DNA from 3 places in the Mycobacteroides salmoniphilum genome. Region 1 is predicted to be linked to each of the others. Evidence: predicted binding sites of a transcription regulator. Region 1 holds the regulator's gene; each other region holds the start of a gene.
The links. Region 1 encodes LexA, which represses DNA repair genes until DNA is damaged. Its sites were predicted from a motif close to CGAACANNTGTTCG; they were not measured.

Region 1 (10,157 bases):
CATTGCCCTTCGTCGGAGATGCGCTCGGGCTACTCAGGCTACCGCTGGCGATGCCGATGATCCGGCTCAGCGGAGCGGTGGCCCGCGCGACGCTGGGGCGGGCGGGAATGGCCCGCGACATCCCCGATGTGCTGCGCGTTCTCGCAGATCTGCCCGAACCCCGGGCCTCGGCCGCCTTCACCCGGACACTGCGCGCCGTGGTTGATTGGCGCGGCCAGGTAGTAACCATGCTGGACCGATGTTATTTGACTGAATCTGTTCCTGTGCAGCTCATTTGGGGCAGCGATGATCTGGTAATCCCCGTCAGCCATGGCCATCTGGCCCACGCCGCGATGCCCGGCGCAACACTGGAGATCTTCGACCGCTCCGGACATTTCCCGTTCCACGACGACCCCGAGCGATTCATCGCCGTCGTTCGCCAATTCATCGCCTCCACCGAGCCCGCCGAATACGACGAGGATGAATTGCGCCGATTGTTGCGCACCGGGGTCACCGAAGGCACGATCAGCGGGGCCGCGCGTACCCGGATGGCGGTGCTCGATGCCATGGGCACAGACGAACGCAGCGCCACCTAGCCACGAGAGCTCAAGCGCTACCAGAGGTTTGCGCAATTCGCGGGGTACTTGAGTGCGCGGCGCGCGGGAGACGTAGAGTCGAAGAATGAGCGTTGATGTCGCGGTTGTTCGCGTATTCACCGACCAGACAGGCAACTTCGGCAATCCTCTGGGGATCGTCAACGGCACCGACGTCGCCGCGGCGGACCGCCAGGAGATCGCCACCCGGTTGGGTTTCAGTGAGACGGTTTTCGTCGATCTTCCCGCCGAGGGGTCCAACACCGCGCATCTGCGGATTTTCACCCCGGCGGCCGAACTGCCCTTCGCCGGACATCCGACGGTGGGATTGGCGTGGTGGCTGCGCGAACGCGGAACACCGGTCAACACCCTTCAAGTTCCCGCGGGCGTGCTCCAGGTCAACTACGACGACCGCACCTGGATCCGAGCCCGGTCCGAATGGGCCCCGGAGACCGATTTCCACGAGCTGGGCTCCCCCAGTGACGTGGATGCCGCCGATCCCGCCGACTACGCGGACGAACTGCTGCATTGCGTATGGGCGTGGCAGGACCGCACCGCGAATCTGGTGCGATCACGGGTGTTCGCCTTTGACCTGGGCGTCAACGAGGACGAAGCGACCGGATCTGTTGCGGCACGGATGACCGACTTGTTGAGCCGTGACCTGATCGTCCATCAGGGCAAGGGCTCGCAGATTCTTACGCAGTGGAGCCCAGAGGGCTGGGTGACGATCGGTGGCCATGTCGTTGCCGATCAGTCCTTGACCTTGAACTAGCAGCGCATCGACCTCGGCCGGGCGTCAGGATCCTGTCGGTGCGTCCCGGTGCGCGCGCAATGCGGCGATCTCACGTTCGAAGTCATCGGCGGAACTGAATCCGCGATACACCGAGGCGAAGCGCAGATATGCGACCTCGTCCAGATCGCGTAGCGGGCCGAGGATGGCCAGGCCCACCTCGTTACTGGGAATCTCCGGGGACCCGGCGGCTCGGACGGCATCTTCGACCTGCTGGGCAAGCAGATTCAGCGCATCATCGTCGACATCGCGGCCCTGACAGGCCCGGCGCACGCCCTTGATGACCTTGTCGCGACTGAACGGCTCGGTGACACCGCTGCGCTTCACAACGGCCAGCACCGCGGTCTCGACGGTGGTGAAACGACGGCCGCACTCCGGGCACGATCGCCGTCGACGTATTGCCTGACCCTCATCCGCTTCACGGGAATCGACAACACGCGAGTCTGGATGACGGCAGAACGGACAGTGCATTACTGCTCCTTCGCCGGTTCTGGACTCCAAGTCACTGGGCTGGGTGGGCTGACACACAGCGCAGCGCGCCCAGACCGGTCTCGAGGATACCCGTGCTCCCACACGTTCGAAGGTCACGCCCGTTCGCCGATCAGCCGACCGGAGAAACCAGCGTCTGACCGGCTTGTACTGTCGCCGAGCCGAGTTCATTGAGTTCACGGATCTTGGACACCACCGCCGAGCGCGGGGCATCCGGCGCGACACGCGAGGCCACGTCGGCCAGGGTCTCTCCGGGAGCCACCTGGACGACCGCCACGCGCTCCGGCACACCAACTCCCCCGACCCCGGCCGCACTGACCTGGCCGAGCATCAGCAGCCACATCGTCGCCACCGCAGCACCCACCGAGACAACAATCGTCGCCTTGAGACTCACCGGGCGACGACCATGCGCCCGATGCGGCACTGTCGAGACCCGGATCCCGGTGCCCCGGTACGCCGCCGGCCGGCCGGCGGGCCGGCGATAGGCGACGGTGCGCACCGGCAGCGCCCGACGCTGAGTCAGCGGATACTCCGCGCTGTAGGCACGTGCCTGCGGGGCGCCATCGCGTGACGCGTACTCGGCAGCGCGAGTACGCGGTGTGGTGAGAACGTTTGTGCTCATCTGTATGCCCTTCCTGTCCTGTCGATCGGGAGGCCCGTTCGCTCTTATGTTCGAATGTACTCGATCATGTGTTCGATGTCCGAACATGTGATCGATTTGTAGCATCCGTCACCGACAAGTGGTCTTGAGCTGCATAAACGCCACCCGCAACCGCCGCATCCGGCGCTATTCGCGACACGCATCGAACACATGTTTGATAAATACCGTCGACAGGTCTAGATTCGGGCCCATGAGCGACACACCCAGCAAGGGACCCGCCACCGGTTCACTGACCGAGCGCCAGCGGACCATCCTGGAGGTCATCCGCGCATCGGTGAATGAGCGGGGTTACCCCCCGAGCATCCGCGAAATCGGAGATGCCGTGGGACTTACCTCGACATCGTCGGTCGCCCATCAACTACGCACCCTCGAACAGAAGGGCTTCCTGCGGCGTGATCCGAATCGTCCACGCGCCGTTGACGTTCGAGGAATCGATGATTTCCGCAGTCCCTCGGCGACCACCGATGTGGCCGGTTCCGGCGACCTGCCCGAGCCGACTTTCGTGCCCGTCCTGGGCCGTATCGCCGCCGGTGGTCCCATCCTGGCCGAGGAGGCCGTAGAGGATGTGTTCCCGCTCCCCCGCGAGCTGGTGGGCGAGGGATCGCTGTTCCTGCTCAAGGTGGTCGGCGAATCAATGATTGACGCCGCGATATGCGATGGCGACTGGGTGGTGGTCCGCCAGCAGAATGTCGCCGACAACGGCGATATCGTGGCGGCGATGATCGACGGTGAGGCGACCGTCAAGACATTCAAGCGGACAACGGGTCAGGTCTGGCTGATGCCGCACAACCCACTGTTCGAGCCGATCCCCGGAAATGACGCCGCCATCCTCGGCAAGGTCGTCACTGTCCTGCGCAAGCTCTAGCCGTCACCCGGCGGCGGCCCGGGTGCGGAATCATCGTCTACACGGCCATCGAGGGATGGCAAAAACAGCTGGAAGTGCGCCACGTCGTGCCAGCTGCCCAACTTATAGCCGATCCGCCGGTAGCATGCGACCTGCTCGAATCCCATTGCCCCGTGCAGCTTTTCACTCGCCGCATTGGGTACCACGACAACGGCCAGCACTGTGCGATAGCCGAGGCAGCGCAGCCGGTCGAGCAGTGCCGTGTACAACTGGCGGCCCGTCCCGCGCTGCTGCCGGGTGCCGTCCACATACACACTGACCTCGCACGCCCACTGATAGGCGGTCCGTGATTTCCACGGCACCGCGTAGGCGTAGCCGACGATCTCACCGCCATCTTCGGCGACAAGCCAGGCATGCCGGTGGGCCGCCGTGCGGATACGTTCGGCAAGAACAGCATCCGACGGCGGCACCTCCTCGAACGAGATAGGCGTATCCGTGACATACGGCGCATAGATCGCCGCACAGGCGGCCGCGTCATCGGCAGCCGCGTCGCGAATGATCATGAGGCGCTAGAGCGAGCGCCCGATGATCTCCTTCATGATCTCGGTGGTTCCGCCGTAGATCGTCTGGATACGCGAGTCCATGTACGCCCGGGCAACCGGGTACTCGCGCATGAAGCCATATCCACCGTGCAGCTGCAGGCAGCGGTCGATCAGGTGGACCTGCTTTTCGGTGCTGTACCACTTGGCCATCGCGGCCTGCTCGACGCTCAGTTCCTTCTTGTTGAGCAGCGTGATGAACTCGTCGACCATGATCCGGATCATCGTGGCATCGGTGGCAAGCTCGGCCAGCACAAAGCGGCTGTTCTGGAAGCTCTTGATGGGCTTGCCGAACGCCTTACGCTCGGATGTGTACTGGATAGTCGCCTCAAGCATGGTTTCCATCGCCGCGGCCGCTACGACGGCAATGGACATGCGTTCCTGGGGCAGGTTCTGCATGAGGTAGATGAAGCCCTGGCCCTCGTCACCCAGCAGGTTGGCGGCGGGCACCCGGACATCGGTGAAGGACAGCTCGGCGGTGTCCTGTGCATCAAGGCCCATCTTGTCGAGCTTGCGGCCGCGCTCAAAGCCCTCCATGCCGCGTTCCACGACGATGAGGCTGAAGCCCAGCGCACCCTTCTCGGGATCGGTCTGTGCGACCACGATGACCAGGTCGGCGTTAATGCCGTTGGTGATGAAGGTCTTGGACCCATTGAGAATGTAATGATCGCCGTCCTTGACCGCGCGGGTCTTGATGCCCTGCAGGTCGCTTCCGGTGCCCGGCTCGGTCATGGCGATGGCGGTAATCAGCTCACCGGAACAGAAGCCCGGGAACCAGCGGGCCTTCTGCTCGTCGTTAGCCAGATCCCGGAAGTACGGACCCGCGACATCGTTGTGCAAAGTGAAACCAATACCCGACTGGCGAGCCTTGGTGATCTCTTCGCCGATGATGCCGTTGTAGCGGAAATCGACGAGTCCACCGCCGCCGAACTCCTCGGGCATGTCAGTGCCCAGGAAGCCCTGTTTGCCCGCCTCGACCCAGAGAGAGCGATCGACGATCTTGTTCTCGTCCCACTCCTCCCGGTACGGCTCGGCATGCCGTTCCAGGAAGGTCTTGAACGACTCGCGGAACAGTTCGTGCTCGGGTTCGAAAATGGTGCGTTTGAACTTGACGGCGCCGGCCATGATCACCTTCCGGTTTGGGTTTACGTACTCGGCAGAATGTATACCAACCCACTGGTCGGTTGGTACTCGCCTACCTGGTTTCGACGGACAGAAAGCCTAGGCTGACTGGGGTGACCAAGCTGGCACTTTCACATACTCACTGGGGTGCGTTTACCCCCGAGGTCCGCGACGGAGAAGTGATCGGGGTCACACCCATCCCGACTGATCTGGACCCCTCCCCGCTGCTGCAGAACATTCCCGGTTCAATCCGCCACCAGGCCCGAGTGACCGCGCCATCCGTACGCCGTGGCTGGCTGCGCGACGGGCCGGGCCCCAGCGCAGCGCGTGGCTCCGACGAGTACGTCGAGGTGTCCTGGGAGGAGCTCACCGAACTGCTGGCCGACGAACTGCGGCGGATCGTCGATACCCACGGCAATGAAGCCATTTACGGCGGCTCATACGGCTGGGCCAGCGCGGGACGGTTCCATCACGCTCAGAGCCAGGTACACCGGTTCTTGAAACTGCTTGGTGGGTACACCTTTTCACGTCATTCGTACAGTCTGGGCGCAACCGGCGTCATCATGCCGCACGTCGTAGGCACCCACGACGGGCTGTTCAAGAGGTCGACGTCGTGGGATGTCATCGTCGAGAACACCGATCTCCTGGTCTCATTCGGCGGTATCGCCCTGAAGAACACCGGCGTCAACCATGGCGGCACCACCGCGCATCCGGCTCGTGACGCCCTCGACAGGTTCCGCGCCCGCGGCGGGCGCATCGTCTCGTTCAGTCCGCTGCGCGACGACATAGACGGCGAATGCGAGTGGCACGCACCTGTTCCCGGGACGGACGTCGCGGTCATGCTCGCCCTGGCCCATGTGTTGGCCGTGGAAGGTCTGGCGAATCTGACCTTCCTTCGCACCTACTGCACCGGTTACGAACGATTCGAGCGCTACCTCCTGGGCATCGACGACGGTGTGCCCAAAAGTCCGGAATGGGCGGCGAGCATCAGCGCTCTGAACGCTGACGAGCTGCGCACACTGGCGCGGCGCATGGCGGCCGGGCGCACCCTGGTGACGGTCAGCTGGTCGCTGCAACGGGTGCGCCACGGCGAACAGGCCCCGTGGATGGGGCTCACCCTGGCCGCGATGCTCGGTCAGATCGGTCTTCCCGGAGGCGGTTTCGGCCACGGCTATGGCTCGATGAACGAGGCGGGACTGGCCCCGGTCAGCTGCCCACTGCCAACCTTCCCCCAGGGGCCCAACCCGGTGGAGACGTTCATCCCGGTGGCGGCCATCAGTGAGCTGCTGCTGCGGCCCGGCGAGACGCTGGCCTACAACGGCCAGACACTCACGCTGCCGGACATCAAATGCGTCTACTGGGCGGGCGGAAATCCGTTCCACCACCATCAGAACCTGCCGCGACTGCGCCGCGCGCTGGCATGCGTCGACACCGTCGTGGTGCACGATCCGGTGTGGACGGCGATGGCCAAGCACGCCGATATCGTGGTGCCCTCTACCACCAGCCTGGAGCGCGACGACTTTTCCGGAAGCCGCAACGACCCACTGCTGGTGGCGATGAAGGCCGCGGCACCGCCGTATGCCAACTCGCGCGATGACTACACGACATTCTCGGCGCTCGCCCAAAGGCTGGGGTTCGGCGAGCAGTTCTCCGAGGGGCGCACCGCCGCGCAGTGGCTCCGCCACATCTACACCGAATGGGCCGGGGCCCGCGATTTCGCGGTGCCAGACTTCGACGACTTCTGGGAGCAGGGCTACCTGCAGTTGCCGACCGATCCCGGTCTGACTCTGCTGTCGGACTTCCGCGACAACCCAGACGCGCACCCGCTGCACACTCCGAGCGGGCGCATCGAGATCTTCTCGGAAATCATCGACGGTTTCGGATACGCCGACTGCGGCGGCCACCCACAGTGGTACGAGCCCGCAGAGTGGCTGAACGGCGAACGTGCCCAAAGCTTCCCACTGCACCTGATTGCCAATCAGCCGCGGACCCGACTACACAGCCAGCTCGATTTCGGCGGCACCAGCCAGGCCTCGAAGGTTCAGGGACGCGAACCCATCCGCATGCATCCTGCCGACGCCGCCGAACGTGGCATCGCGGACGGCGACGTGGTGCGCGTGTTCAACGACCGCGGCGCCTGCCTGGCCGGGGCGGTTCTCGACGAAGGACTGCGGCGCCAGGTGGTGCAGCTGGCCACCGGTGCGTGGTACGACCCGATCGATCCGTCCGATCCAGATTCGCTCTGCGCACACGGCAATCCCAATGTCTTCACCGACGACTCGGGAACCTCGTCCTTGGCACAGGGTTGCACCGGTCAGCACGTACTAGTGCAGATCGAGCGGTTCGAGGGACCACTGCCTCCGGTGCGGGCGCACATCCCGCCGCGGCTCGTTCCGCGCGATTAGAGCCCGGCGAGGAGGGCGGCCAGCGCCCGCGGCACCCTGCCCACCACGCGCGTGCCCTCTGCCAGATGTTCGGTGGAGTGCACCTGACCCTCGGTATGGATTCGGGCCACCAGTTCACCGCGGTCGTAAGGGATGACCACGTCGACGGGCACATCTGCGCGGGGCACCGTCTCGGCGATGGCCGCGCGAAGCTTGGCGACCCCGTCACCGGTGTGCGCCGACACGAACAGCGCATGGGGCAGTGCGCGACGCAGCTGCGCCAAGGCAAGATCACCCGCTGCGTCGATCTTGTTGATCACCAACAGCTCCGGTGCCGCCGATGAGTCGTGGTCGGCGACGACGTCGCTGATCACCGCGCGCACCGCCTCGATCTGGGCCAGCGGCGCCAGATCGGAGCCATCCACCACGTGGACGAGCAGGTCCGCGTCGGCCACCTCTTCCAGGGTGGACCGGAAGGCCTCCACCAATTGGGTGGGCAGGTGCCGCACGAAACCGACGGTGTCGGTGATGACGAATTCGCGTCCGTCGTCAAATGTTCCACGTCGCGTTGTCGGTTCGAGTGTGGCGAACAACGCATCCTGAACCAGCACTCCGGCACCGGTGATCGCATTCAGCAGGCTCGACTTACCGGCGTTGGTGTAGCCGACGATGGCGATCGACGGAGCATCACTCTCGAGTCGACGGCTGCGCTTGGTGTCACGAACCGTCTTCATTTCACGGATCTCGCGACGCAGCTTGGACATGCGTTCGCGGATCCGGCGCCGGTCGGTCTCGATCTTCGTCTCACCGGGGCCACGGGTACCCACGCCGCCACCGGCGCCGCCAGCACGGCCACCGGCCTGGCGGGACATGGATTCACCCCAGCCACGCAGCCGCGGCAGCATGTACTCCATCTGCGCCAGGGACACCTGTGCCTTGCCTTCGCGGCTGGTGGCGTGTTGGGCGAAGATATCCAGAATCAGCGCGGTGCGGTCGATGACCTTGACCTTCACCGCCTTCTCCAGCGCTACCAGCTGTGCCGGGCTGAGTTCACCGTCGCAGATCACGGTGTCGGCACCAGTGGCCAACACGATCTCACGCAGCTCGATCGCCTTGCCAGATCCGATATATGTTGCCGGATCGGGTTTTTGACGGCGTTGAATCAACGCTTCGAGCACCTCGGACCCGGCGGTCTCGGCGAGCGCCGCGAGTTCAGCCATGCTGACGTCGGCCTCATGCGAGGTCCCGTCGGTCCAGACGCCTACCAGCACAACCCGTTCCAGGCGCAGCTGCCGGTACTCGACCTCGGTGACGTCCGCGAGTTCGGTGGAGAGCCCCGCCACACGTTTGAGTGCGGCGCGGTCTTCGAGGGCAAGTTCACCGTCTGTGGGTGTCGGAAAGGATGTCGAATTCATGTCTCTGCTGTCTGCTCTTCGCGCACGTCGCTCATCGCGCACCGATGCTCCCACCTGTGGCTCATCGATCGCATCCCAATTATCCGCAGGAACCAATGCCGCCCCACCATTCATCGGAGATTTCGCCGTCGGCCAACAGCATCGAAGGCCCGCGCAGGAAGCTGGACTCACCGGTGATCGTCACCCGGACCTGCCCACCGGGGATGTTGACCACAATCTCGCCGGCCGACCGTCCAAGGTGCCGCAGTGCCGCATAGGCGGCCGCCACGGTTCCTGTTCCGCAGGAACGCGTCTCACCAACACCGCGTTCATGGACCCGCATTTGCACCGCGCCGACGGCACCGTCGGGGCCGTTCACGGGGGCCGTCAGCACCTCGATGTTGACCCCGTCGGGAAATAGCGCTTGGCTAAATTCCACGTGAGCACCGACGTCGAGCATGCGCAGATCCTCGGCGGTCAGATCGGCGTCCACACAGGCCAGATGCGGATTTCCCACATCGATGGCCAGCCCGGAGAATCGCCGGCCGCCGACACTCGCCTCGCCGGCCCCGAACTCCTTAACCGGCCCCATGTCAACGGTCACGTCGGCCGCGAGCTGGCTCCAGGAATTGATAATCACCGGCCGCGGTCCGGCCAGTGATGCGACAACGAACTCGTCGCGGTGTTCCAGCCCCACCGACCGCAGATAGTGCGCGAACACCCGGACACCGTTCCCGCACATTTCGGCGATCGAACCGTCGGCGTTGCGGTAGTCCATGAACCAATCTTCACTGCTCACACCGGCCGGCTTCTCGGCCAGCACCTCGCCCTCGAGGGCAGCGCCCACGGTGGTCACGCGCAGCACACCGTCGGCACCAAGACCGCGTTGCCGGTCACACAACGCCTGGACGGCGGGAACCGTCAGATCCCGTTTGATGTGGATGTCCGGCAGCACCACGAAGTCGTTCTGGGTGCCGTGGCCCTTGGTGAACTTCACGTATTCGAGGATAGGCGCCACCGCGACTCGATTTCGCCGCAGAGTCCGGCTGCGTCGCCGTCGCTGCCTGCCAGCCACATGATGCGGTGATCGCGACCAAACCACGATCGCTGACGGCGTACATAGCGCCGGGTGCCGATGAAGGTCAGTTCACGCGCCTGCGCCAGCTCACCGGCGCCTCCCCCGGCATCCAGCGCCGCAATCACCTGGGCATATCCGATGGCCCTCGACGCGGTAACACCGTCACGCAGGCCGGCACCCAGCAGCTGCTCGACCTCCGTGACAAATCCTTGCTCGAACATCAG
Region 2 (10,157 bases), 570 kb from region 1:
CGGGGTCGTGCCTGCTGCTTCGGCGTAAAGCCTTCGATGCCATCGGCGGGTTCGACACGCGCTACTTCATGTACATGGAAGACGTCGATCTAGGGGACCGGCTTGCGCGTGCGGGCTGGCAGAACGTGTACGCGCCCAGCGCGGAGGTTGTGCACGCGAAAGGCCATGCGGCCGGACGTGATCCCGCACGCAGCCTCACCGCTCATCACGACAGCGTCTATATCTATCAATCCGACCGGCACCCGCACTGGTGGCAGGCGCCGTTGCGCTGGAGCATTCGGAGCGCACTGGCGGCTCGATCTGCGATCGTGGTGCGTGCGGCGATCCGCGCGAATCGGCGCCGGGACAAGCAAGGAGATGGGAATGCCTGAGAGTGTTGTATCTGGCAGTGTTGAACCGGGCGCCGTGGTTGAATCGGGCACCGTGAAAGCCGATGCCGTCATCTTGGTGGGAGGGCAGGGCACCCGGCTGCGCCCACTGACCCTCTCGGCGCCCAAGCCGATGCTGCCGATCGCCGGCTTCCCCTTCCTGACACATGTCTTGTCGCGGGTAGCGGCGGCCGGGATCGATCATGTGGTGCTGGGGACGTCCTACAAGGCCGAGGTCTTCGAGTCGGAATTCGGCGACGGATCCAAGCTGGGCCTGTCGATCACGTATGTCACAGAAACTGAGCCGCTGGGCACAGGCGGGGCCATCCGGAATGTGCTGGAGCATCTACGCCACGACACCGCCCTCGTCTTCAATGGCGATGTGTTGTCCGGTCTGGATCTGAAAGATCTTCTCGCGCATCATGAGCAGACTCAGGCCGACCTGACGTTGCACCTGGTACGCGTCGGCGACCCGCGTGCGTTCGGCTGTGTGCCTACCGATTCCGACGGTCGTGTCACTGCGTTTCTGGAGAAGACCGAGGATCCGCCCACCGATCAGATCAACGCCGGGTGCTACGTGTTCCGGCGTGAGCTGATCGAACAGATCCCCTCTGGTCGGCCGGTATCGGTTGAACGAGAGGTCTTTCCGGGACTGCTGAGCAGTGGCGCCAAAGTGTGCGGATACGTGGACACCAGCTATTGGCGCGATATGGGAACTCCCGAGGACTTCGTGCGTGGCTCGGCGGACCTGGTGCGCGGCATCGCGCCGTCACCGGCGATCCCCGAACATCCGGGTGAGGCCCTGGTGCACGACGGCGCTTCGGTGGCACCGGGTGCGCTGGTGATCGGTGGCACCGTGGTGGGTCGGGGAGCCGAAATCGGCCCGGGGGCACGGCTCGACGGTGCGGTCATCTTCGACGGTGCGCGCATCGAAGCGGGTGCTGTGGTGGAACGCTCCATCATCGGGTTTGGCGCTCGCATCGGTCCGCGGGCACTGGTGCGCGACGGCGTGATCGGTGACGGTGCCGACATCGGCGCGCGGTGCGAGCTGCTGCGCGGAGCCCGGGTGTGGCCCGGAATCACCATTCCCGACGGCGGCATCAGGTACTCGTCGGACGTCTAGGCGCCCGGGCTCAGGCTGGCGCTCAGCGCAGACGTGCCTGTGCCCGCTGGGCCAACATGACGACCGAGGGGTCTTCATCCGGAATCTCATCGATGGGCCACCAGCGCAGGTCGAGTGATTCGTCGCTGACGGTGATCTGTGCGCCCTCGGGTGCGTGCGCCAAGAACTGCAAGTCGAGATGGCGCGTCGGCACGCCCAGTGAGCACGTGATCGGATGTACGTGTATTCCAAGAAGATTCGATGCCAGGTTGAGATTCGGGATCCCCGACTCCTCGGTGGCCTCGCGCAGCGCGGCGGCCCTGATGGTGGAGTCCTCTTCCTCGCAGTGGCCGCCCAGTTGCAGCCATTTACCGACGCGGGGGTGCAGGGTCAGCAGCGCCTGCGATCCGTCGTGATTGACCACCAGTGCCGAGGCGGTGATATGGCCGGCGGCGCTGCGGCGACGGCAGGCGTCCGGATTGGCGTCGAGGAACGCCAGCACGGCATGCCGGAGACTGTCCTGCTCTGGGTCCGGCGCCTCCCACAAGGAGAGCAGCTCGACGGCCGACTCGCGCAGCCCGGTCACAGTTCCACCAGCATCTGGCCGGCGGGCAGGGGAGCGCGCGGCGTCAATCCCTCGTCGGGGTAACCGTGGGGATACCCAATCGCGATGGCGCCCATCGGTTCCCATGAAGTGTCCAATGCGAGCTGCCTGCGTACTACGTCTCCTGTGAAGATGGTGGACCCGATCCAGCAGCTCCCCACACCCCGCGCGGCCAACGCCACCAGGAGTGCCTGCACTGCGGCGCCGACCGCAACGGTGAACATGGTGCGTTCCGCCGCATTCCGGCGCTCGTCGGGATAGTCATGTGCGCCGTCGGGTACCAGGAACGGAATCACGACCTCCGGTGCGTCATAGAGGATCTGTCCGCGTGCCACCCGCTTCTGCACGGACTCGGGGCTGCGGCCGTCCCCGTTGAGGTCGACGGTCCACGCCTGCTTCATGGCGTCCAGCAGCGCGCGTCGTCTCGTCAGATCCCGTACCCACACGAATCGCACCGGATGGGTGTGATGCGGCGCGGGGGCCGTCAGCGCCTCGCCAATGGCTTCGCGTAACAGGTCGGGATCGACTGCCATGTCGGCGAATTGCCGGATGGAGCGGCGCACCAGTACCGCATCGCGGCGCCCCTGCTCCAAGGCCTCTGCGGTGCCGAGCCAGAACAAGTCGTCCGGGCCCGAGCGCTGGAGATCGCGGGCCACACTGCCGTCATCGGACACCGACAGGCCGCGCACCACCGCGACCGGCACGTCGGTGAGCTTGCCCTTGACAAGGTCGGCAGCCGCGGCGATTTCATCGGCGATAGCCACCTCTGTCACCTGAAGCTCGTTGCCGTGCTTATCTTTTGCACCGGCGTAGCCGTAGAGGACGGAGATACCGGAAGAGCCGATGGCCGCATCGGTCTGGCCGTTGCGCCAGGCCCGGCCCATGGTGTCGGTGATCACCACCGCTACGTTCACGCCCAGTTGGCGTGACAGCGCGGCCCGCACTGCCGCAGCGCTGGCATCGGGGTCAACGGGCAGTAGTACGAGTTCCGCCGTGTCCACATTGGATGCGTCGATTCCGGCGGCGGCCTGCACGATGCCGATGATGTTCTCGGTAATCAGTGTCTTGCCCTTGCGGGCCAGCACACGGACAGATTCGGAGTCGATCAGCCTGCGCCGTAAGTTGTCTCGCGCCTCGGGATCGGTGGGCGCGGCCACGATTCGACCCTCGGCCTTGGAAACGATCTTGCTAGTGATCACGATCACATCGCCGTCGCGGACCCACGGCGCCACCGCGGCGATGGCCCCGGCGACATCGTCGCCGGGGCGGAATTCCGGCAGGCCCGGAACGGGTAGGATCTCTACCGGAGCCGCTGAACCATGTTCGGGTGCAGGGGAATCCGCAGGTGAGGTCATAGAGTAACTCCGGCCAGGTCAAGTCCCGCACGCACCATCGCCGCCGTCGCGTCCGGGTCGGTCATGAGCAGCGGAACCGACCGTACCTGAACTCCCGCAATGTGAGCGGCGTCACCCTCGTCGACCAGCCAGCCGTCGAGGATGCCGGTCTGTGAGCGGGCGCCGAAGTGTTCCCCGACACCTTGCGAGCTCACCTCAACACCGATCACGCGCAAACATTCGTCGGCCATTCCGCGGAGCGGCCTGCCGGACACGATCGGCGAGTACCCGATGACCGGAGCGGGGGTTGTGCGGAGCGCCCCGCGAACTCCGCCGACCGCCAGGACCGCCCCGATGCTCACCACCGGATTGGACGGGGCCAGCAAGACGACATCGGCCTCGCCAATGGCCTCGGCAACACCCGGGCCGGCCTTTGCTTCGTCCGCGCCGACGAACGCGAAGCTGTGCGTGGGGACCTGCGCGCGGTGCTGTACCCACCACTGTTGGAAGTGGATGGCGCGCCGCTCTCCGTCGGCAGGGTCGGTGATCACCACATGGGTCTCACAGCGGTCGTCGCTGGCGGGTAACAGCCGGACTCCGGGCTGCCATCGATTGCATAACGCTTCGGTGACCGCTGATAGCGGGTAACCGGCTCGCAGCATTTGACTGCGTATCAGGTGAGTGGCCAGGTCCCTGTCGCCGAGCGAGAACCAGTCGGGCTGGGCGCCATAGGCCGCCAGCTCCTCCATGGCGTTCCAGGTCTCGTCGCGGTGTCCCCAGCCCCGCTCGGGGTCGACCCCTCCGCCCAGGGTGTACATGCAGGTGTCCAGGTCAGGGCAGATCCTGACGCCGTGCATCCAGGCGTCGTCGCCAATGTTCACGATGGCGTTTATCTGATGCTTGCTGGAGTCTGATCCGAGCAAGCGCTGGACGCCGAGCAGGAAGCGCGCTCCGCCGACGCCGCCGACGAGGACGGTGAGTTTCACGCTGACCCAGACTAGTGCGCCGGCAATGATGCGACACGCCACGAGGGCGCCACGCCGATTTTGTCGGTCGCAGATGGTATGAATTTTCGTCCTTCGCTTGACCCCGGCAGCGAACACGTGTGTAATCACACCAGTGTCATTCCTCGGGCTGAGTTTGGAAGTTACAGGCGCAGACTGGGATTCGATCAGATGTTCGAATGGGAATGGCCGAGAAAACTAAGATGTGGCACGAAACCGGGCATTACGAGCTGTATTGGGATGCAAGAGGAACAGTGAGGAGGCGGGACGATGCTGTTTGGGCGCAATGAATTTGGCGTACACGACGAGCTGAGTTCCGGCGTTGGCACGGGTGCGACGGGCTTGCCGCCCGCACGTCCGCATCTGACGTTGGTGCAGAACGATGTTGATGCACTGATCGGTGTCGCTGACGATCAGTGGCAAGAGAAGGCACTGTGCGCACAGACCGATCCCGAGGCGTTCTTCCCTGAGAAGGGTGGGTCGACTCGCGAGGCCAAGCGCATCTGCCAGGGCTGCGAGGTCAAGGACGAGTGCCTTGAGTCCGCGCTGGCCAACGACGAGCGGTTCGGCATCTGGGGTGGGCTGTCCGAGCGTGAGCGCCGTCGCCTGAAGCGGGGCATCATCTAGCTCCGCGTTCTGTGCTCGACTGGGCGGGTTAATCGCCCTCGTCGGTGATGGATGGGTCGATCACCGACGGTTCCACCCCCAAGTGGGTGGCAACCTGCGCGACCAGTAGATCGTGCAGGAGATCCGACAAATCCCCAGATTTCTTCGCGCGTAATTCAATCGGCTTGCGGAATAGGACAATTCGTGCCCGGGTGGTGTTTCCCCGGGTGTCCACACCAGCAGGAATCAGCCTTGCCAGCGGGATCGGTCCGTCCGCGATGACCTCCGGCGGCCACTGCACCGACTCGGGATCCTTCGGCTGGATGCGTGGAATTTCATCGACCGCCACATCCAGACCCTCCAGTCGTGACTGCCACGCCCGTTCGATCGGCTCATAGGCCTCCAGGACCGCCATATCGAAACGCTCGGCGCGTGAGCGCCAGCCGGGAACGGTCGGCGGTAGGAGTGGGCCACGGAAATCGCGCCCCCTTCGAGAGCCCTGCGAGCTCGACCCGCTCGGCGAGCCGCCGCGCCGTCCATCACGTGACATACGGGAAATGGTAACGGTGTGGCGCCTGTGGCTGACGAATACAACGAGCCGGTCACCCCGGGGTCTCTGCCCGATCACCGGAGGGTCTCGGTCGGTTCACAGCGCGTGTCTGCGGGTCGGAACGTGTTTGCGCACGCTAGCCTCAACGTTTGTGAGAGCCCCCCGTCGTTGCTGTCGGCCCGGGTGCCCGAGTCCCGCTGTGGCGACGTTGACGTTCGTCTACGCGGACTCGACGGCCGTGGTCGGGCCGCTGGCCACGTCCAGCGAGCCGCATTCGTGGGATCTGTGCGCGCAGCACGCGAGCCGGATCACCGCGCCCCGTGGGTGGGAGCTCGTCCGGTACAACGGTCCCTTGCCATCGAATCCCGAGGATGACGACCTGGTTGCCCTGGCGGACGCGGTGCGGGAACCTGCCGGTGTCCGGGTGGCCGCGGCCGGATTCAGCGAGCCGGCCCTCGATATGGGATTGCCCGCCACCTCGGCTGCCCCCAGGCCCGTGCATCCGGCTCCGGTCGGGCGGCGTCGTGGGCACCTGCGGGTTCTGCCTGATCCAGCCGAGTAACTCTGATCAGGTACTTTCGGCTCGGCCTGATGACATTCTGTAGCCTCTCGCCGGACGTTCACGTTGGATACTCGCCGACCACTAGGCTGGCCAGCGACACCTAACGTCCTCTCTCTCGATAGATCAATAGGAGCACTCTCGTCATGGCCCGGTCCGCCGACGCTGTCCACGCAGTCATCAAGGCGTACGACGTTCGTGGCCTTCTGGGTGAGCAGATCGACGAGTCCTTTGTCTTCGACGTGGGTTCCTCGTTCGCGCGGCTGGTCAAAGCCGAGCGGGCGGACGCCGATGCACCGCTGCGGATCGTGGTGGGTCGCGACATGCGGGACTCGTCGCCCGGTCTGGCGCAGGCGTTCACCGCGGGTGTTACCGCACAGGGTGTTGACGTCGTGCTGATCGGGCTCGCATCCACCGACCAGCTGTATTTCGCTTCGGGGATATTGGAATGCCCGGGGGCCATGTTCACCGCCAGTCACAATCCGGCCGCCTACAACGGAATCAAGCTGTGCCGCGCGGGTGCCAAGCCCGTGGGCAAGGACACCGGACTGTCCATCATCAGCGATGAGCTGATCAACGGCGTGCCGGTGTTTGACGGTCCGGCGGGCACCGTCTCCGAGCGTGATGTCCTCGCCGAGTATGGCGAGTTCCTGCGGTCACTGGTTCAGTTGAATGGCGCGCGCCCGCTTCGGGTGGCAGTGGATGCGGGAAACGGCATGGCCGGGCACACGACACCGGCGGTGCTGGGTGCGATTGCGTCGATCGCGCTCGCGCCGTTGTACTTCGAGTTGGATGGTAATTTTCCCAACCACGAAGCCAATCCGCTCGATCCTGAGAACCTGCGCGATCTACAGGCCTTTGTCCTTTCGGAAGGCGCCGACATCGGTCTGGCCTTCGATGGTGATGCCGACCGGTGCTTTGTGGTTGACGAGCGTGGACGGGCCGTATCTCCTTCCGCGGTAACCGCTTTGGTGGCGCGCCGAGAGCTGGAGCGGGAAATCGGTGGCACCGTCATCCACAACCTGATCACCTCTCGTGCCGTCCCCGAGCTCGTCGTCGAGCACGGGGGAACGCCGGTGCGGTCGCGAGTCGGTCACTCGTTCATCAAGGCGTTGATGGCCGAGACGGGGGCGATCTTCGGCGGTGAGCACTCCGCGCACTACTACTTCCGCGACTTCTGGGGTGCCGACTCCGGCATGCTGGCGGCGCTGCATGTGCTGGCGGCTCTCGGTGAGCAAGACCGGCCGCTGTCGGATCTCATGTCTGATTACGAGCGGTACGCGTCCTCCGGCGAGATTAACTTCCGCGTGTCGAATGCCAAGGCATGTATCGATGAAGTACTGAAGTCATTTGGTACACAGATAGTTTCGATCGACCACCTCGATGGTGTCACCGTCGACATCGGCACCGGGACGTGGTTCAACCTGCGCACCTCGAACACCGAGCCATTGCTGCGCCTCAATGTGGAGGCGCGCACCGACGAAGATGTGGCGGCCGTGGTCGCACGAGTCACCGCGTTGGTCGACCGCACCGAGGCCGCGACCTGATGAACGCCACCATCGATCTCGACGACGCCGAGGCGCTCTTGGCGGCAGACCGCGATGGCTCGCTGCAGGCCGCGTCGATGGCTGGCTCGCAGGTGCGTGCTGTCGGCACCGCCGTTGCCGAGGGCGCCCTGGAGTCGCTTCAGTCGGAGGACCGGTCGCGCGCCGTCGTCTGGGTGGCGGGTCGCGGCACCGCCGCCACGGCCGGAGCGGTTTTGGCTGGGGCACTGTCGGATACGGTGAGCCTTCCGTTCCTGACTGCCACCCGCGCACCGGTATGGGTAGGCCCGCTCGATGTCATGGTGGTCGCCGGCGACGATGCCGGTGACCCGGCCCTCGGTGCTGCGGTGTCGGTGGGTACTCGCCGTGGTGCCCGGGTTGTCATTGCCGCACCCGATGAGGGTCCTTTGGCATATGCCGGTGCCGGGCGGACGATTTCGCTGGCACCCCGTTTGCGGGTGCCGGACACTTTCAGCCTCGCCCACAATCTGGCCGTCGGCGTGGCAGTGCTGGGAGCGCTCGATAAGGCCGTCGCACCTGACGTCATGACCATCGCCGACGAGGTGGATGGTGAGGTATCCCGAAACACCGTGGGGCGGGAGGTCTTCACCAACGCCGCCAAGGTGATTGCCACGCGCTTGACCGGTGGTCCCGTGGTGTTCTGCGGGGATCGATCGGCCACCGTGGCGCTGGCTCAACACGCGGCGGCGACGCTGCTGAGGCTGACGCAGCGCACCGCGACCGCATGCGGTCTCCCGCAGGCGTTGGCCGCGATGCGGGACACGTTGTCGAGCAGGAGCTCTGGTGAGAGCTCGCTGTTTCATGATGAGTTCATCGATGGTCCCCGTAGTGGTGGTCGACCGCGGATCCTTGCTCTTGCGACCGATAGCGACTTCCAATCGGTTGCCTCGAGGATCGATGGCGTCGACGAGACCGAGCTGGTGAGCACCACCGACCTCGGCGACCTGGGGGCTCAGCCGTCGGAGCTCGCGCAGCTGATGATGCTCGCGACGCGGCTCGAAATGGCCTCGGTGTACGCCCGGCTTGGCGGGGGGAGATCCGGGCTGTGAATCTGCTCAGGGGGGCGATCAGGACGTACGCCTGGGGTTCGCGGACGGCGATCGCCGAGTTCACCGGACGCCCCACGCCTACACCGCACCCCGAGGCCGAACTGTGGCTGGGTGCGCACCCGGCCGACCCGGCCTACCTGGAAACCGACAGTGGCGCACACTCATTGCTCGATGTGGTGGCAGCGGATCCGGCAGGCCAGTTGGGACCGGCGTCGGTGGCCGAGTTCGGTGATCAGCTGCCGTTCCTGCTCAAGGTGCTGGCGGCTGATGAGCCGCTGTCCTTGCAGGCCCACCCCAGTGCGCGGCAGGCGTCCGACGGGTACGCACACGAAGAGGCGGCGGGGGTGCCGCTCAACTCTCCGGTGCGCAATTATCGCGATCGCAATCACAAGCCGGAACTGGTTGTGGCGCTGGACCGTTTCGAGGCGCTGGCGGGCTTCCGTGATCCCGGCGATACCGTCGAACTCTTTCGCGCTTTGGATGTCGATGCGTTGACGCCGTATGTGAATCTGCTGGCCGGTCAGTCCGATGCCGACGGGCTGCGAGCCCTGTTCACCACCTGGATAACCCTGCCTCAGCCGAGCCTGGATCTGTTGGTGCCGTCGGTGCTCGACGGCGCGGTGCGTTATTTGTCCTCCGGGGATGAGCGCTTCGTCGGCGAGGCGCGCACACTCTTGGAGTTGGGTGAGCGGTATCCCGCCGATGCGGGCGTGCTTGCCTCGCTGTTGTTGAACCGGCTCACCCTGGAACCGGGGGAGGGGATCTATCTGCCCGCCGGAAACCTGCATGCGTACTTGCGCGGCCTGGCGGTTGAGATCATGGCCAACTCCGATAACGTGCTGCGGGGCGGGCTCACCCCCAAACACGTCGACGTACCCGAATTGCTTCGGGTGCTGGATTTCTCGCCTGCGGCCGAGAAGCACCTGCACGTCGAGACCGTCACCGACGGTGCCCAGACTCGGTATCTGACGCCCGCCAGGGAATTCGCGTTGTCGCGTTTCGATCTGGTGGATGGCGAGCGCATACCGATAGGGATCAAGGGACCGCGGATACTGCTGTGTACCCAAGGCGGCGTGCGGTTGGACGGTTCGGGTCCGGACCTCGCGGTGCACGCGGGACAGTCGGTGTGGGTGCCTGCCGACGGTGGAAGTGTCACGCTGATCGGGCAGTCCGATGCCCGCGTGTTCATGGCAACAGTCGACGCGGACGCATAGCGATCCACGGCGCAAGGCGTAGGGAACAGAAGGAGAGTCGATGTCTGCAGGCGGCAGTAAGAAGGCGATCATCGCGGCGCTGGCGGCCAATGCCGGCATTGCTGCGGCCAAGTTCGTCGGCTTCCTGATCACCGGGAGTTCGTCGATGCTCGCCGAGTCCGTGCACTCGGTGGCGGATACCTCTAACCAGGGCCTGCTGCTT
Region 3 (10,157 bases), 210 kb from region 1:
GGGCCACACCGTGACCCGCTTGGTCACCGGCGGGCTCCCCCACCACTTGTCATTGGCGACAAGCACGACCGATCCGTCGTCGTTGTACCCGTCGAGCTTGTACGGCCCCGATGACGGGAACTTCGAAAGATCCAGCTCGGAGCCGAAGTTCCACTGGTTGTTCCAAAAATCGGCGATCTTTTGCAGTGCCGGAACGTCATTGGCCGCGATGGCACCGATCAGGTCGATACCTCCGCCGATCTTGTCGGCGACCACATGCCACGGCAACATCGTGGTGGCGGCGAACAACTGGGTCCAGTCGGTGAAGGCGCGATCCGGCGCAAAGGTGACGCGCGCGGTCTTCTGCCCTGGCTTGCAATCGATGGTGGAGATATCGGCGTATCCCGCCGTGCTGGCCGCGTCAAAATCGGGCAGCCTGCCGGATTGCGCGAACCAGGCCAGCACCATGTCTTCACAGGTCACCGGTTTGCCGTCGGAGTAGACGGCCTTCTCATTGATGGTGTAGTCGAGCACCAGCGGAATGCGGCCGACGACCTCGACGGTGCCGAAGTCATGGTCAGCGATTACCTGGCCGTCAGGTCCGTGGAAGCCGAACCCGGTGAGTACGCGATTGAATGCCTGTGCCCCGGCTGACGCGTTCCCCGCGACACTGTTGACGTTGTACGTCGTCAAGCGGCCGTCGACGGCGTAGTCGAGCGTTTTTGCCGCCGAGGTCCAACACGAGGTCAACAACCCCGCCGCGAGCACCACCGTGGTCGCGATGGCGCCGATTCGCGCGATCCGTCTGACTCCGGTCCGTGCTGGGCCACGTGAAACCATCAGCGCCGCCGAACGTTTCGCTTACCTTGAGGGCGGGCGCCGGGCTTGGGTTTCGCGGGACGTACCCCGGTTGTGGTGGCATCGGATGCTTCCGATGTCGCCGCCTTGACGGCCTTGGCTCCCGAACCGGTGTCCGCCAGGGGCGCGGCGTCGGGCTTGCGGCGGCTCAGCACCTTCTTGGTATGGCTCGCCACCAGCTCCGTGCGCTCGCGCAGCGCCACCAGCAGCGGGGTCGCGAAGAAGATCGACGAGTAGGTGCCCACCAGAATGCCGACAAGCTGAACCAGTGCAAGGTCCTTCAGTGTGCCCACACCCAGCAGCCAGATGGCCACCACGATGAGCGAGAGCACCGGGATCACCGAGATGAGGCTGGTGTTGATCGAGCGCATGAAGGTCTGGTTCACGGCCAGGTTGGCGTGCTCGGCGAAGGTGCGCCGCGACGTGTGCTGGAACCCGTGTGTGTTTTCCTCGACCTTGTCGAACACGATCACGGTGTCGTACAAGGAGAATCCGAGGATGGTGAGCAGACCGATCACAGTGGCCGGGGTGACCTCGAAGCCCACCAGTGAATACACACCCGCGGTAACCAGCAGGTCGAAGACCAGCGCGGCCAATGCCGCCAGCGCCATATAGCGCTCGTAGCGCACGGCGATGTAGATGCCGGACAGCACCAGGAAAACGCCCAGCGCCCACAGCGCCTTGTTGGTGATCTGCCCGCCCCAGGTCTCCGACACCGCCGAATCGCTGATGGCGTTGATGGACGGTTTACCGTCAGATCCCTTAGGGGCGAACCTGTCGAAGAGCGCCTTGTGAAGCTTCGCCGACTCGTCATTGTCGAGTGTTTCGGTGCGAATCTGAATCGAGGCCGAGTCGCCGGTTCCGGTGACAACGATCGATTCGGCATCGCGGCCGAGTGTTTGACTGAAAACGTCCTCGGTCTGCTGGACGGTCGCCTCGCCCTTCGGGAACGAGACCTTGGTACCGCCCTCGAAGTCGATACCGAAGACGAATCCCTTGATCGCGATGGACAAGATCGCGACGACCATGAACGCGCCACTGATCCCGAACCACAGCGTGCGCTTGCCGACAACGTCGACGGCACCGGTTCCGGTGTACAGACGGTAGAAGAATCCGTGTTCTGGTGCCGCACTGACGGTTTCAACCGCGGTGGACGTGGGTTCCTTGGCGGCACTCTCGGTGCCGTTGCCGTTGCTCACGGTGTCGTTGCTCGTGCTCATGCGTGTGCCGCCGCCTTACGTTCGCGGGCAATCTGCTGGACCGCGCCGAGCCCGTTGTACACGGGCTTGGACAGGGTCGCGGACTTGGAGGACAGGTAGACAAGCGGCCACGTCACCAGGAACACCACGACGACGTCGAGGATGGTGGTGAGTCCGAGGGTGAACGCGAAGCCCTTCACCTGCCCGATGGCAAGGGCGTAGAGCACCACGGCGGCCAGCAGGGTCACCGCGTTACCCGACAGGATCGTCTTACGGGCGCGAGCCCAACCGCGGGGCACCGCCGAGCGGTACGAACGACCTTCTCGTATCTCATCTTTGATGCGCTCGAAGAACACCACGAAGGAGTCCGCGGTCGTGCCGATGCCGATGATCAGACCGGCGATACCGGCCAGGTCCAGGGTGTACGAGATGTATCTACCCAACAGAACCAGGATGGCGAACACCATGGCACCGGAGGCCACCAAGGACAGCGCGGTCAGTATGCCGAGCACGCGGTAATAGAGCAGCGAGTACAGCAGCACGATCGCCAATCCGATGGCGCCCGCGATCAGGCCGGCCTTGAGCGAGGTCAATCCGAGTGTTGCCGAAACGGTTTCGGCATCGGAGGACTCGAAGGACAGCGGCAGCGAACCGTACTTGAGGGCCGCGGCAAGCTGCTTGGCCGAGTCGGAGGTGAACTGCCCGCTGATTTCGGTCTTGCCGCCCGGGATCGGTTCGCGGATGGCCGGTGCGCTGATCACCTTGGAGTCCAGCGTGAACGCGGTTTGGGTGCCCTGCTGCCAATGCGCAGAGGTGTACTCCGCCCAGACCTTGGCGCCGGTGGGCTTGAACTCCATGCTCACCACGTAGATACCGCGCTGCTGGTCAAGTCCCGAGCTGGCGTCCTTGATCTCCTCGCCGCTGATGATCGCCTTGTCCAGCAGATACGCGGCCTTTCCACCCTGACTGTCGTCGCCACAGGTGACCAACGGCAGGTTTGGATCGTCGTTGCCCGCGAGCGGATCGTCAAGGTCATAGCAACGCGATGACTGAACCTGAAGCGCCAGCATCTGAATCCGTGGGTCGTCGCTCTGCCTGATCTGCTTCTCGAAGTCGATCAGCTGCTTGCGTTCCTCACCGCTGCCCGGCTTCGGCGGCAGATCGGTGGCAGGAGCGGCAGGCGGTGGGGCATTCGGCGTCGCGGGCTGCGTCGCCGGAGCGGGTGGCGGCGGTGGCGGCGGTGGCGGCGGCGTGGTGGTTTGCGCCGGATAGGGCCGCGGCTGCGGTTTCGGAGAGGGTGCGGCGGGTGCCGGCTTTCCTGCACCGGGCGCCGGGGGCGTCGCCCCTTGCCCAGCGCCGGGCTGGCCGCCCTGCGGCGCTCCGGCCTGAGGATTCTCCTTGGGCTGCGCCGGCACCATCTGGACGACGGGCCGGATGTAAAGCTTGGCGGTCTGGCCGAGGTTTCGGGCCTCGCTGCCGTCGTTGCCCGGCACGGTGATGACGAGGTTGTCGCCGTCGATGATGACCTCGGATCCGGAGACACCGAGGCCGTTGACGCGCGCATTGATGATCTGCTGCGCCTGCGTCAACGCTTCCCTGGTCGGCTTGGAACCGTCAGGGGTGCGTGCTGTCAGGGTGACGCGGGTTCCGCCCTGCAGGTCGATACCGAGCTTGGGCTTAGCGTGCTTATCGCCGGTCAGAAACACCAGCAAATAGGCGCCAATCAGCAGCACCAGGAAGGCAGCTAAATAGCGCGCGGGATGCACAGGGGCCGATGGCGAGGCCACGTGTCCGGTCTCCTTGCTTGTCGAGGGCGGGTCGGGCGGCGTTCAGGGTTGAGCAAAGGCGAAAGCCGCTACTCCTTGGTCAGCTCGACCCCGGCGCTCTCGACGTCGCGCGACGCCTCCTGAGCGGTGTCATCGGTGTCCTCGGCCTCGTCAACGATCTTGTCGCGAATCGCGAGCTTCATCCAGCGAGTCACAACACCCGGCGCGATCTCCAGGTCCACGGTGTCATCGGTGACCGCGGCGATGGTGCCCTGCAGACCAGAGGTGGTGTGCACCCGGTCGCCGATCGCCAGGGAGTCGTGCAGGTCGATGGTGGCATCGAGGGCCTTGCGCTGCCGCCGGTTCGCGAAGAAGAGGAACGCGCCCATAACGAGGATGAGCGGCAAAAAGACGATGATCGATTCCATGGCGGCTTTCGGGATTCTTTCCGTTGGGTCTTCACAAGTTCAAGCACGGTCTGCGTGAAACGAGCACGCGACAAGTCACCAGTGTGCCATCCGACTCTGTGGAATCGACGCGAACCCCGGACCTGCGCGTCCTGGACTCAACCGTCCTGTCAATCGAACAGGCCGCCCTGCCCCAGCACCTGCGGCGGCGGGGTAAGACCCAGATGCGTCCACGCCAGCGATGTCGCCACGCGTCCGCGCGGCGTACGGGCCAGCATCCCGGCACGTACCAGGAACGGCTCGCATACCTCTTCCACCGTGGTCGACTCCTCCGCGACCGCCACCGCCAGCGTCGACAGGCCCACCGGGCCACCGCCGAAACTGCGTGTCAGCGCCGTGAGCACCGCCCGGTCCAGGCGATCCAGCCCCAGCTCATCGACGTCATAGACGGCCAGGGCGGACTTGGCGACGTCCACCGTGATCACGCCGTCCGCACGTACTTCCGCGTAGTCACGGACCCGGCGCAACAATCGGTTGGCGATGCGCGGGGTGCCGCGCGAGCGTCGGGCAATCTCCGCACCCGCGGCGGCTCCCAGCTCGATACCAAGGATTCCCGCCGATCGGGCCAGTACGAGCTCGAGCTCGTCGGGCTCGTAGAAGTCCATGTGGGCGGTGAACCCGAACCGGTCACGCAGCGGCCCGGTCAGCGACCCCGATCGGGTGGTCGCGCCGACCAGCGTGAACGGCGCCACTTCCAGGGGGATCGAGGTGGCGCCGGGCCCTTTGCCGACGACGATGTCGACGCGAAAGTCCTCCATCGCCAGATACAGCATTTCCTCGGCGGGCCGGGCGATGCGATGAATCTCGTCGATGAAGAGCACGTCGTGTTCGACGAGGTTGCTCAGCATCGCCGCCAGGTCACCCGCTCGTTCCAGGGCCGGACCCGAGGTCACCCGCAGCGAGGAGCCCAACTCGGTGGCGATGATCATCGCCAGGGATGTCTTGCCGAGCCCGGGTGGTCCGGACAACAGGATGTGATCCGGAGTGCTGCCGCGATTCTTCGCACCGGACAACACGAGCTCCAGCTGCTCACGCACCCGTGGCTGGCCGATGAACTCCCGCAGCGACTTGGGTCTCAGCCCGGCGTCGATGTCGTTTTCGCCAACAGTGAGTGCGCCGGACAACTCGGGGCCGGCATCGAAATCGTCCTCCGCGCCGTCGAACTCGTCGAAGCCGGTCATCGCGTCTTGCCCAGTAGCGTCAGCGCCGACCGCAGCACGGTCGAGGTATCTCCGTCGGAATTATCTTGAGCCAGCACGGTATCGGTGGTCTGTTCGGCTTGCTTCGCGGCGAACCCGAGGCCGATGAGTGCCTCGACCACCTGTGTGCGCACCAGCGACGCGGTGCCGCGGCCCAGCTCGGTGGTTCCACCCTGCGCCCCTGCGACTGCCGCCACCTTCTCGCGCAGTTCGAGCACCAAGCGCTCGGCACCACGCTTACCGATCCCGGGAACCCGAGTCAGCGCGTTGACATCGCCATCGGCCAGCGCCTGCCGCAAGGTCGGCGCGTCGTAGACCGCGAGCGTGGCCATCGCGATCTTGGGCCCCACACCGGAGACACCGAGCAGCGTCAGGAACAGATCACGGGCGTCGGTGTCGGTGAAGCCGTACAACGTCATCGAATCTTCGCGGACGATCATCGCGGTGATCAGCCGCACCTGCGTGCCGCGCCGCAGCGTCGACAGCGTGGCCGGGGTGGCATTGACGCGATATCCGACCCCGGCGGCCTCAATCACCACATGATCGAGCGCGATGTCGATGACCTCGCCATTGACCGAAGCAATCATCGAGTTACCGCCTTCATCCGGGCCGCAAAGGCCTTCCGCTGTTTCTCCGCCGCGGCTTCCGCCTTCGCCATTCTCGCCAGCATGGGCGCACGCCAGCAGTGACAGATTGCCAGGGCCAAGGCGTCGGCGGCGTCCGCCGGCTTCGGCGCCGTCTGCAGGTTCAAGATGCGGGTGACCATTGCGGTCACTTGGGATTTATCTGCCCGACCGTTGCCGGTCACGGCCGCCTTGACCTCGGACGGGGTGTGGAAATAGACCGCGATCCCCCGTTTCGCCGCCGAGAGTGCGATCACTCCGCCGGCCTGGGCGGTACCCATCACGGTGGACACATTCTGCTGAGCGAAGACGCGCTCTATGGCGACCACATCGGGACGATGGGTGTCCATCCAGTGTTCGACAACCTCACTGATCGCCAAAAGTCGTTGCGGCAGAGGCTGGTTGGCAGGAGTGCGCACCACATCGACATCCAGGGCCACCACCTTGCGGCCCGAGGATGCCTCGACCATGGACAGGCCGCACCGGGTAAGCCCCGGGTCGACTCCCATTACTCGCACGTGCCAGACCCCTCGCCGTAGAACAGTTGTTCGATCAGCATATCGAGGGGTCTTACCCATTGGGCATAGCAACACGCGAGGGCTCTGCAAATGTCAACACCCGTTGGCCTAAGCTCAGCGCATGTCCACCGAACCTCGGCGATCGGACGCCACCCGTGCGGCCATCCTCGAGGCTGCCCAGGAACACTTCGCCAGTGTCGGGTATGAGAAGGCGACCATACGGGCCATCGCGGCGACCGCGGGCATCGATCCGTCACTGGTGATGCGGTACTACGGCAACAAGGGCAAGCTGTTCGCGGCCGCCGCCGACTTCGACATTCACCTACCCGAGAATCTTGCCGAGATCCCACGCGCCGAACTCGGGGCCACCCTTGTCGAACACTTCCTCGCCAAGTGGGAGGCCGACGACACCATGGTCGCCCTATTGCGCGCGGCGGTTTCGCACGAGACGGCCCGCGCCCGCATGGCCGAGATCTTCAGCAGTCAAATGGTCCCTGCCATCGAGGCGTTGACGGCGGATCGCGCCATGGAACGCGCGGCACTCATCGGTACGCAGATGATCGGCCTCGCCATGTGCCGATACGTGATCCGCCTCGGGAACGTGCCCGAGATGACGCACGAACAGATCATCGACTTGATCGCACCGACGATCCAGGCCTACCTGGACTGCGATTGTGACTGCGACGCGACGTAGTTCGCACGCTCGGGCTGCGTCCACGGGCGCAGCCGCGGCACCCACCGTGGCACGTGCTGCGAGTACTCGGCGTAGTCGCGGCCAAAACGCTTCAACAAGCCGCGCTCCTCGACCAGCGGGAAGTACACGGCGTTGATGCTCACAAAAACGGCTGCGTAGATCAGCAAGCCCACAGAGTTCAGGGCGAATGACTCACCCAACAGAATGGCCACCACACCGGTGATCATCGGGTTACGCACGTAGCGGTACGGGCCGCGCACGACAAGATGAACCGGGGGATCGAAGGGCGCCAGGGAACCCTTGCCCATCTGGTGGAAGAGCATGACGGTGCGGGTCACCAGGAACAGGCCGGCAGCGACCAGCAAGGTCCCGATCACCGTCGCCGTCATCGACATCTCATCGGACATCCATGACGGCACCTCAATGCCCGATCCGTAAAGAATCACCAGCGGAATCAGGACCGTCACGCTGAACGGCAGCGCGAGAACTGCGCGCGCGGTGCGCCACAGGCTCGTCGATTCACGCGCCGGGGCGACTGTGTGTGTGGCCATGACCGGCCTCCCATCACTCGTGGATGTCTTAGATGTACGCCCACTTGACATTGGTGTCAACACTTGTTGACCAACAGTCGTTGACATCACAGTAACGCCACCCAGTGACGTTTGATTCCCGACATCCAGCACGATTCGGGGTCGACGTCCCCGGCCGATTACTGTCGTCGGCGTGTCTGTCGGAAAACTGCCCAGCGAAAAGATGATTCAGTGGTGGCCGCCCCTCGGCGTCATCGCGATGCTGGCACTCGGGTTCTCCGTCGGCAAGGGTTCAACACCGTTGGACGCCTGGTTCTTCGACGGGACGCAGCTCGTGTTGGGGGTGCAGCCACGCTGGCTGCTGTTCTTCACCGACTGGGTATTTCTCGTTCCGGTGCTCGCGGTGTGCGTCGGGTTCGAGCTGCATCGGCGGCGTTGGCGAGTCGCAGCGGTGGTTCTGGCCTGCCCGTTCGTGGCGAATTGGACTACCCAGGGCACCAAGATGCTCGTCGGTCGCGAGAAGGGCGGCTATCTCGCCTACCCCAGCGGCCACACCACCTTCGTGGTGGCCGTGATGGGGATGCTGGTGCTGGTCGCCGGTGGAGCCCTATGGGCGTACATCGTGGCCGCGATCGTCAGCACGCTCGGGCTGCTGGGCCAAGTCGCCTGTGGGTATCACTACCTCACCGACACCATCGGTGCCGTGCTGGTCACCACCGCGGTGGTGACGTTGGGGGTGTGGGCCGCCGGAGTTCAGGAACAGGCACCCGTAGCCGTCGAGTAGCCGCCGACATAACCCGAAGCGACGTCGGCAAGTATCTGCCTGATCCGCTCACTCGATGCATACCATCCTGAAACCGACTCGCACCCAACAACTTTGCCTTGGCTACGGATGACAATCACCCATGGGGTGCCGAACACGACGCGCGCTAGCACCCACAGCGGAAGCAACAACAACAGCAACAAGAACTCCACAGCCACGAATAATGCCAACGCGAGTGCCGGAACGAGAATCAGCAGCATGAGGACGTTCCACACCATGCTTATGGGATCGTCGCCGTGGACGAAGTCAGGACTGATCACCCAGTCAGAGACGTTGCCCCGACGCTTCCAAGGCAGCCACCGCCGACGTGCCGACCACTTCCGCCCCAGACGATCGTGGACGGCAGGCATGGTCAGTCCTCGGAGAGCTCGGCCAGCACCTCATCGGATAAGTCCACATTGGTGTAGACGTTCTGCACGTCGTCACTGTCCTCCAGCGCGTCGACGAGCTTGAACACCTTGCGGGCCGTGTCGACGTCGGCCGGAACAGTCACCGATGGCTGGAAGCTCGCTTCTGCCGAGTCGTAGTCGATGCCGGCATCCTGCAGCGCCTGACGCACGGCCACCAGGTCGGTGGGCTCGGAGACGACTTCGAAGCTCTCGCCGAGGTCGTTGACCTCCTCGGCACCTGCCTCCAGCACGGCCGTCAGCACGTCGTCCTCCGACAGGTTGCCCTTCTCGAGGGTGACCATGCCCTTGCGGGAGAACAGGTAGGACACCGAACCCGGGTCGGCCATATTGCCACCGTTGCGGGTCATCGCGACGCGGACCTCGCCGGCGGCGCGGTTACGATTATCGGTCAAGCATTCAACAAGCACGGCAACACCATTGGGGCCATAGCCCTCGTACATGATGGTCTGCCAGTCGGCACCGCCGGCCTCTTCGCCGGCGCCGCGCTTGCGGGCCCGCTCGATGTTGTCGTTGGGCACCGACGTCTTCTTGGCCTTCTGGATGGCGTCGTAGAGCGTTGGGTTGCCGGCCGGATCCCCGCCACCGGTACGTGCGGCGACTTCGATGTTTTTGATCAGCTTGGCGAACTCTTTGCCACGGCGCGCATCTTTCACGGCCTTCTGATGCTTGGTGGTGGCCCACTTGGAATGGCCGCTCATGTACCCCTGTACCGCTTTCTCTTGACGTTCCGTCTTAATCTTTGCGCTGCCCGAGTGTACTCGGGCAGCGCAGGTGGCCACTGGATAGCGAGGCCAGCGCCAGGAACATAGGGTGATCCGCATGACTGTCCTGGTGGAAGACCCGATAGTCGACGCAATTCTGGACCGGTACGCGTCGACCATCGGCGACAGCCTCACCGATTACCGCAATCACCTGTATCGAGGCATGAACTACCAGCTGCGTCTTCTCGGCATGACGACGGCACCACCCGAGATCGCGCTGGCGTGGGCGACGCACGATATCGGCATCTGGACGGCCGGCACCTGGGACTACCTCGATCCGTCGGTGGCCCTTGCCGAGCAGCTGGCACCGGAGTTCGGAATCGACGATGC

Region 2: a site for LexA is predicted at 4,577-4,590, ahead of cofD (2-phospho-L-lactate transferase). Genes of this name have one in related genera too.
Region 3: a site for LexA is predicted at 6,629-6,642, ahead of ruvC (crossover junction endodeoxyribonuclease RuvC). Genes of this name have one in related genera too.

What each region holds. Positions count from the first base shown of each region.
Region 1 covers NZ_CP024633.1:2,850,184-2,860,340, forward strand. The annotation lists gene DSM43276_RS14110 (alpha/beta fold hydrolase) at 1-575, shown strand, start outside; gene DSM43276_RS14115 (PhzF family phenazine biosynthesis protein) at 661-1,344, shown strand; gene nrdR (transcriptional regulator NrdR) at 1,369-1,833, opposite strand; gene DSM43276_RS14125 (LysM peptidoglycan-binding domain-containing protein) at 1,964-2,473, opposite strand; gene lexA (transcriptional repressor LexA) at 2,703-3,377, shown strand; gene DSM43276_RS14135 (GNAT family N-acetyltransferase) at 3,374-3,919, opposite strand; gene DSM43276_RS14140 (acyl-CoA dehydrogenase family protein) at 3,926-5,080, opposite strand; gene DSM43276_RS14145 (molybdopterin-dependent oxidoreductase) at 5,191-7,482, shown strand; gene hflX (GTPase HflX) at 7,479-8,876, opposite strand; gene dapF (diaminopimelate epimerase) at 8,956-9,852, opposite strand; gene miaA (tRNA (adenosine(37)-N6)-dimethylallyltransferase MiaA) at 9,849-10,157, opposite strand, start outside.
Region 2 covers NZ_CP024633.1:3,423,942-3,434,098, reverse strand. The annotation lists gene DSM43276_RS17065 (glycosyltransferase family 2 protein) at 1-371, shown strand, start outside; gene manB (mannose-1-phosphate guanylyltransferase) at 364-1,491, shown strand; gene DSM43276_RS17055 (NUDIX hydrolase) at 1,514-2,056, opposite strand; gene DSM43276_RS17050 (coenzyme F420-0:L-glutamate ligase) at 2,053-3,429, opposite strand; gene cofD (2-phospho-L-lactate transferase) at 3,426-4,394, opposite strand; gene DSM43276_RS17040 (WhiB family transcriptional regulator) at 4,785-5,039, shown strand; gene DSM43276_RS17035 (metallopeptidase family protein) at 5,068-5,568, opposite strand; gene DSM43276_RS17030 (DUF3499 domain-containing protein) at 5,720-6,130, shown strand; gene DSM43276_RS17025 (phosphomannomutase/phosphoglucomutase) at 6,274-7,674, shown strand; gene DSM43276_RS17020 (TobH protein) at 7,674-8,741, shown strand; gene manA (mannose-6-phosphate isomerase, class I) at 8,738-9,955, shown strand; gene DSM43276_RS17010 (cation diffusion facilitator family transporter) at 9,996-10,157, shown strand, end outside.
Region 3 covers NZ_CP024633.1:2,639,478-2,649,634, forward strand. The annotation lists gene DSM43276_RS13025 (ABC transporter substrate-binding protein) at 1-819, opposite strand, end outside; gene secF (protein translocase subunit SecF) at 819-2,036, opposite strand; gene secD (protein translocase subunit SecD) at 2,054-3,823, opposite strand; gene yajC (preprotein translocase subunit YajC) at 3,892-4,230, opposite strand; gene ruvB (Holliday junction branch migration DNA helicase RuvB) at 4,380-5,393, opposite strand; gene ruvA (Holliday junction branch migration protein RuvA) at 5,447-6,055, opposite strand; gene ruvC (crossover junction endodeoxyribonuclease RuvC) at 6,052-6,609, opposite strand; gene DSM43276_RS13060 (TetR/AcrR family transcriptional regulator) at 6,731-7,303, shown strand; partial or broken gene DSM43276_RS13065 (methyltransferase family protein) at 7,393-7,854, opposite strand; gene DSM43276_RS13070 (phosphatase PAP2 family protein) at 8,027-8,617, shown strand; gene DSM43276_RS13075 (hypothetical protein) at 8,587-9,006, opposite strand; gene DSM43276_RS13080 (YebC/PmpR family DNA-binding transcriptional regulator) at 9,009-9,764, opposite strand; gene DSM43276_RS13085 (hypothetical protein) at 9,886-10,157, shown strand, end outside.